One region of the Caballeronia sp. INML2 genome, then DNA from elsewhere that is predicted to be linked to it. Evidence: predicted binding sites of a transcription regulator. Region 1 holds the regulator's gene; the other holds the start of a gene.
What was found. The regulator FNR, encoded in region 1, switches genes on or off when oxygen is low (the NO sensors DNR and NnrR bind a similar motif). The targets are predictions, from matches to a motif close to TTGATNNNNATCAA.

Region 1 (3,410 bases):
CTTCCTTCACCCAGGACGTCGGGCTCGTCGGAAAAGATCTCGTGTTCAGCAAGCGTAGTTTCGCTGTCGACGCACTGGATGTGCCAATACCCTGCGTTCGGGGCACGAGGCGCGTTTGAGTCGCCGCAGGCGAAGACTACGGCTCGTCCGCGCTCGCACGTCACAAGTTCCGGGGCGCTGGACACTGCTTCCCGTGCCGCGAGCACCAGGCCCTCGAGCATGGCGACAGGAGCAGAAGCGTCGGGACCGCGCAGCAGGGTGCCGCCCGGCGTGAGCTCCCACGTTCCCCATGATGGCAGCTCGATGCGGTCATGCGCTTCCCGCGACCAGCGTCCGCGTTCCTTATCGAGCCATAGCACCGCAAACGCCGATTCGGCTTCCCGATTAAAGGCGTCGAGCTTGATGGTGATTCGCATAACGGTCTCCTGCGAAGTGGTCAATGACGCAATACCCACTCGACTAACGTATGGGCGTCTTCAGGCGAGAGCGGGCCGCCACGCTCCGCGGGCGAGGGCATGGCCATGTTTCCCCAATGCGCACGACCGCCGACGCGCAGTTTGTGTTCGAGCATGATGTGCGCGCGTGGGTCGTCGCGGTAGCGGTTGGCGATCTCCTGAAACGACGGAGCGAGGAAAGGCGCATCGTTGGTGTGGCAGAACATGCAATGCTGCTGGTCGATGAGTGCGCTCGGTTCGGGCTGGGCGAGCGCGCGCGATGCGATGAGCAGCAGTGCGGCAAGAAGCGCACCCAGTGCGACATGTCGGGCGTGAACGCGCGGGCCATCGGATCGCGCGCGATGACCGAGAGAACGGTGAGTGTGCATGATCGGTGAGAGAAGTGTTCACACATTGATCATGCGGGTGCTTCTCTCGCGGGCGTTGATCTGAGTCAACGCCGGTCATGGGTCGAACGCAAACACTGAGTGGTGTACGAGCCGACATCCGCGAGGAAGCGCGATCATGAACATCAGCTTTCCAATCCAGGCGCCCGCGTATCTCGGCGATGAGCCCGCGCTCATGTTCTGGGCGCTCGTGGACGACACGCGCATTGAATGCACCATATCGGCGGAAGCGCTCCAGGATCATTTCGGCGCAGCGTCCTCGCGCGAGGACGACCTCCAACGCGCGTTCGAGATGAACCGCGCCGTCATAGAAGGGGCAGCAGAACAATTGCTGACCAGCGTCGGCTGCAGACCGGTCGTGCTTCGCAGCGGATACTTCCGGTTCAGCAGTGGAGGCGCTGCTGCGGGCACGCATCGGACGCGCCCGGTCAGGTGACGGTTTCAGTGTGCGGCCGACATTCCGCCAGGCGTGCAGACACAGATCCGCCGCTCACACCCTTTCGAGCCCTGCCTGATCGAGTATCCGCACCTCCTTGCCGCGCGCATCGACCACGCCGGCCTTTTGCAGTTTGGAGAACATGCGGCTCACCGTCTCCAGCTTGAGACCCAGATAGCTGCCGAGCTCCTCGCGTGTCATGCGCAACAGAAACTGTGCGGGGGAATAGCCGCGCGCCTTCATGCGCGTCGAGATGTTGAGCAGGAAAGCCGCGACGCGTTGCTCGGCCGTCATCGTGCCGAGGAGCATCATGAGGTTGGATTCGCGCACGATCTCGCTGCTCATCAGTCGATGCACGTGATGCTGGATCGTCTTGACCTCGCGGCAAAGCAGTTCGAGCAAGTCGAAGGGGATGATGCAGACGACGCTGTCTTCGAGCGCGATCGCGTCGCACCCGTGGTGATCCGAGCTGACTCCGTCGAGCCCGAGCGCGTCACCTGCCAGGTGAAAGCCCGTGACTTGCTCGTTGCCGTCACGATGCATGACGACGGTTTTGAAGCAGCCGCTACGCACGGCGTAGACGCTCTGAAAGGCATCCCCGGATCGATAGAGCGTCTCACCGCGCCGCACGGTCCGGGTCGAGCAGATGATCGCGTCGAGCCGCTCGTATTCATCCGACGAGAGACCGCTCGGCATACACACGTGCTGCATCGAGCAGGTCGAACAGCGCGCACCCTTGCGTGTTTCCGAGCTATCCGCGATCTGGAAAGTGCGGCGCGGTGCTGGCGCTTCGGATTGTCGGAGGATGGATCGGCCTTCGCTCACTGGGAACATGGTGTGTCTCCTGTCGAACCGGGGTTCGCGCGCGCGAGGCGGATGCCGGGGAAGTCGGCGTCTCGATGCGCGGCGGATGATTCCATGCGTCGAATTATTGGCCGCGCGGTCTCGAAATTAAATCGGCGGCGCCGGAAAGTTCGGTAGGGATTTCGGCAGGCGTGTAAGGAAATCCTGACGAGCGAACGCTTACGCGTCGTCGTTATCGTCGTCGAAAAGCTTGTGGCGCACGGCATAGCGCACGAGGGCGGCCTCGTGCGGCATCTGCATTTTCTCGAGAATGCGCGCCTTGTATGTGCTGATGGTCTTCGCGCTCACGGACAGCGCCTCGCCGATCTGGTTGATGGACTCGCCCGCGCAAAGCCGCTGAAACACCTCGAACTCCCGGTCCGACAGGCGTTGATGGGGCAGCGCGTCGGCGGGCTCGGTCAGGCTTTGCGCGAGGCGCTCGGCCATCGAGAGGCTCACGTACACGCCGCCCGCGGCGACCTTGGTGACGGCAGCCAGTAATTCCGCGCTCGCGCTTTCCTTCGTCAGATATCCCGACGCACCGCCCTTGAATGCCCGGGCGGCGTATTGCTGTTCGGCATGCATGGTGAGTACGAGAATGCGTAGCGCGGGCTTTTCATCCTTGATCTGCTTGAGGAGGTCGATGCCGCTGCGGCCCGGCATGGACAGATCGAGCACCAGCACCTGCGCCGGCGTCGAGCGCACCAGCGCGAGTGTGCTCGCCGCGTCGCAGGCTTCACCGGCCACTTCGAAACCACTCGCGTTGGCGAGAATGTGGCGCAGGCCGTCGCGCACCATCGCGTGATCGTCCGCAATCAGCACTCTTGTAGTCATGGTTGCGATTCCCTCTCCGCCACCGCTTCGCGTGGCAGGACGACTGTCAGCACGAAGCCGCACTCGGGCGTCGAATCGATGAACACGCGCCCGCCCAGTGCATGCGCGCGTTCACGCACCCCGATCAAGCCGAACGATTTGCCGTTCGCGGCCGGCAAGGACGAGGCGCCGATGCCGTCGTCGCCCACGCGCAGCACGCAGTTGGCAGCATCGGCGTTGAGCGACAGTTCGACGCGGCTCGCGCGGGCATGTCGCACGATATTCGCAAACGCCTCCTCTATGATACGGAAGACCGCGGTTGCGGCATCCGCGTTGAACGCGAGATCGCCGGTATCGAGATTGTGCCTCACGTCGATGCCGTGGCGCCGGATGAAATCATCGACAAGCCAGTCGATGGCAGCCGATAACCCCAGGTCGTCCAGCATGACGGGCCGCTGATCCGATGCGATGCGTCTG
Region 2 (3,410 bases), on a different contig from region 1:
CGCCGAGGTCGAACCCTGGCTGGCCGTGAATCCTCACACGGCCGGGAACCTGATCGGGGTGTGGCAGCAGGATCGCTGGTCGGACGGCGGTGCGCACGGTCTGGTTGTCGGCTTCTCGTTCGATGGCGGATCGACATGGGGGACGACGCCCCTGCCCTTTAGCGCCTGTGCACCCGGAGGCCTCCCATACGAACGGGCCACCGACCCCTGGGTGTCGATCGGACCGGATGGCACGGCCTACGCCGTGTCGGTTTCGTTCAACGCGTCGAACAACAATAACGCCGTGGCTGCAGCGGTTTCGACCACTGGCGGCAGGACGTGGAACAACCTGAAGGTCATCATCGCCAACGACGAGCCCGGCGCGCAGTTCTTCAATGACAAGGAGTCGGTGACAGCCGATCCGATCCACGCCGGCACTGCATACGCGGTATGGGACCGGCTCGAGTCGCCGAACGCCAACCCGTATGCAGATATGCACACGCAGGCGTACCGTGGGCCGACGTTGTTCTCGAAGACGGTCAATGGTGGTCAAACCTGGAGCCCGCCAAAGATCATCGTGAACTTTGTTGCCTCGCGGCGGCAGACGATCGGCAACCAGATCGTAGTCGACCCGCGGACCGGCACCCTCTATAACTTCTTCGACCTGATTCAGCCACCCTTTGGCGTCTCGGCCGGCAAGGTTGCATTCATCAAGTCCACTGACCAAGGCGCCAGTTGGACGCAGCCGCAGATCATCGCCGATCTGCGAACCGTTGGGGTGACGGATCCCAACACCGGCGAGCCTCTGCGTACCGGCGACATCATTCCGGAGCCGGCCATTGATCCGTCGACCGGTTACCTCTACGTTGTCTGGCAGGACTCGCGCTTCAGCGGCGGCCAGTTCGACGAGATCGCAATATCAAAGTCCACGGACGGCGGTAGCTCGTGGAGCACACCGAGCCGCGTGAACACGATGACAGGGCGGGCCGCGTTCAATCCGTCGATTCGCGTCAACGCCGTCACCGCCAAAGTGGCCGTCACCTACTACGATTTCCGCGGTCTCGAGGCCGGCAACACCACGTCGTTGCCGACTAGCATCTGGCTCACCACATCGCCGACCGCGGGTGGACCCAGTTTTGTCAGTGAACAGCTTGTTTCCGGTCCCTTCAATATGAGAACGGCCCCGATGTCGAGGGGCTTCTTCGTGGGCGACTATCAGGGGCTCGAGGTACAAGACGCGAAGTTTCTGCCGTTCTTTGTACAAACGAACTCAGGCAACACAACTAATCGAACCGACGTCTTTTTTGCAAGGGAGACACCGGCACAATAGTTGACGCAAATGCGGCCGGAGGGAGGTCAACGCCGGCCGTGCTGCGACTGCACGAAACACCGCGCTTCGCCGAGTGCACCGCTTCGGCGAGGTGGGCAACTTGGTATTGCTTTACGCGCTCGCGCAACAACAGGTAATCCATCACTGTCTGTATTCTGAAAGCAACGGGGACTGGGAAGTGGTGTTGAGCGCGCCGCGCCCGTTCACCGCCGTCGTCGGATTCTGGTCGACCAAATACAAGCCGAAATTGCCCAAGGGCGCGACACTTGGAGCGCGGTCGTCGATGCAGCCGTCCACCGGACCCGTCCTGTGGCGTTGACAGCGGCAGCCACGGTGCTCGCGATGATCCCACTCACGAGGAGCATCTTTTGGGCGCCGATGGCCATCGCCATCATGGGAGGGCTCACCGTTGCCACGCTGCTGACGATTTTCTTCATGCCGGCCCTTTACGCAGCATGGTTCAGGGTCCGGCGTGCACCAGTCTAGGAAGATTGCCGTCGACGAGGTTCCTGGCCGCCGGTTATTCGAGATTGACGGATGCAGGTGGCTAACATACGTAAGGATATCTAAAGTAAGTCGTGTAAGTCGTGTGGAGAGGGATATTGGGTTCGGTGGATGGATGGAAGTAGTGCAAGCGCGAAGACGGTCCCAGATGCGCTGCGCGGTCTCATTGTCGGCAAGACCAAGATTCGACACGAGTTGATCTAACTCAAACGTCTGAACGCGGCCGACACGGAAACTGGTGCACTGGGTGAGAGCCCACAATCACTGAGGAGCGACTGATGGCAAATTACATGAAGGCTGCGGTAGTCCATGCATTTGGCGAGCCGCTTTCTATTGAAGAAGTACCCGTTCCTAACCCTGGCGCGGGCCAAATTTTGGTCAACGTAAAGGCTTCGGGGGTCTGCCACACCGACCTTCATGCCGCGAATGGCGACTGGCCGGTCAGGCCCAGCCTTCCTTTCATTCCAGGACATGAGGGTGTCGGATACGTCGCAGCGGTGGGCGACGGTGTGAAGTACCTTAAGGAAGGCGATCGCGTCGGCGTCCCTTGGCTGTATACCGCTTGTGGCCATTGCGAGTATTGCCAAACCGGCTGGGAGACGCTTTGTGCCGAACAGCAGAACACTGGCTATTCTGTAAACGGCAGCTACGCCGAATATGTGCTGGCAGATCCGGACTACGTTGGTCGACTACCGAACGATGTAGCTTTCGATGAAATCGCGCCCATTTTGTGTGCCGGCGTTACCGTCTACAAGGGAATCCGCGTTACGGACACACGTCCCGGCCAGTGGATCGCGATCTCGGGTATTGGAGGGCTTGGGCACGTCGCCGTGCAATACGCCATCGCGATGGGCTTGCATGTCGTGGCGGTAGACATCGCGCAAGAGAAGTTAGAGCTTGCGCGCAAGCTGGGTGCGCAGATTACGATCGACGCCTCGACCTGCGATCCAGCGAAGGAGGTCCACCAGCAGATCGGCGGTGCGCATGGCGTTCTTGTGACCGCTGTATCGAAGCACGCGTTCGCGCAAGCACTCGGCATGGTGCGCCGCGGCGGTACCGTGGCACTGAACGGATTGCCGCCCGGAGATTTCGCGCTGCCAATCTTTTCTACGGTACTGAACGGCATCACCGTTCGCGGCTCGATCGTCGGAACGCGACGCGACTTACAGGAATCTCTGGACTTCGCCGCTGAAGGAAAAGTCCGCGCGCACATCCATCGCGACAGACTTGAAAACATCAACAAGGTATTCACCGCACTGCGCGGGGGAAAAGTCGACGGTCGCATCGTACTTACTGAGCTCTGAGCGCGCCGTTATCAGCATAGACGGCTTCAAGGTGGGAGCGCAACGGAGTTTGGGGCGATGCTGAACAAGCAGCCTAAACACTGCTGAATTGACGATGGGCGTATAAACGTTACCAACCTTCCTGAAGGACGTGTTCCTGGCCTCGATCCGCTCGGCCGCAGTATCGCAGTTTCCTCGACGAAGATTAGCTCGCCCAGCGTTGCTCTTCAAGCAGGTGCCGGGACGTCAACAGCGTCGTCGCGCAGGCAGATTTACTACGCTGTGTCGAAACGACGCAACCTGTTTCTCGGCCA

Region 2: adhP (alcohol dehydrogenase AdhP) is a predicted target of FNR. The motif match lies at 2,009-2,022, and genes of this name have one in related genera.

Annotation. Positions count from the first base shown of each region.
Region 1 is NZ_JALQDH010000080.1:75,701-79,110, reverse strand. Features, by position in the region: gene NCT32_RS27810 (DUF3564 family protein) at 1-416, opposite strand, end outside; gene NCT32_RS27805 (c-type cytochrome) at 437-823, opposite strand; gene NCT32_RS27800 (DUF1488 domain-containing protein) at 960-1,277, shown strand; gene fnr (fumarate/nitrate reduction transcriptional regulator Fnr) at 1,332-2,111, opposite strand; gene NCT32_RS27790 (response regulator transcription factor) at 2,301-2,954, opposite strand; gene NCT32_RS27785 (PAS domain-containing sensor histidine kinase) at 2,951-3,410, opposite strand, start outside.
Region 2 is NZ_JALQDH010000123.1:1,860-5,269, forward strand. Features, by position in the region: gene NCT32_RS34675 (sialidase family protein) at 1-1,309, shown strand, start outside; gene NCT32_RS34680 (hypothetical protein) at 1,383-1,628, shown strand; partial or broken gene NCT32_RS34685 (efflux RND transporter permease subunit) at 1,517-1,795, shown strand; gene adhP (alcohol dehydrogenase AdhP) at 2,092-3,117, shown strand.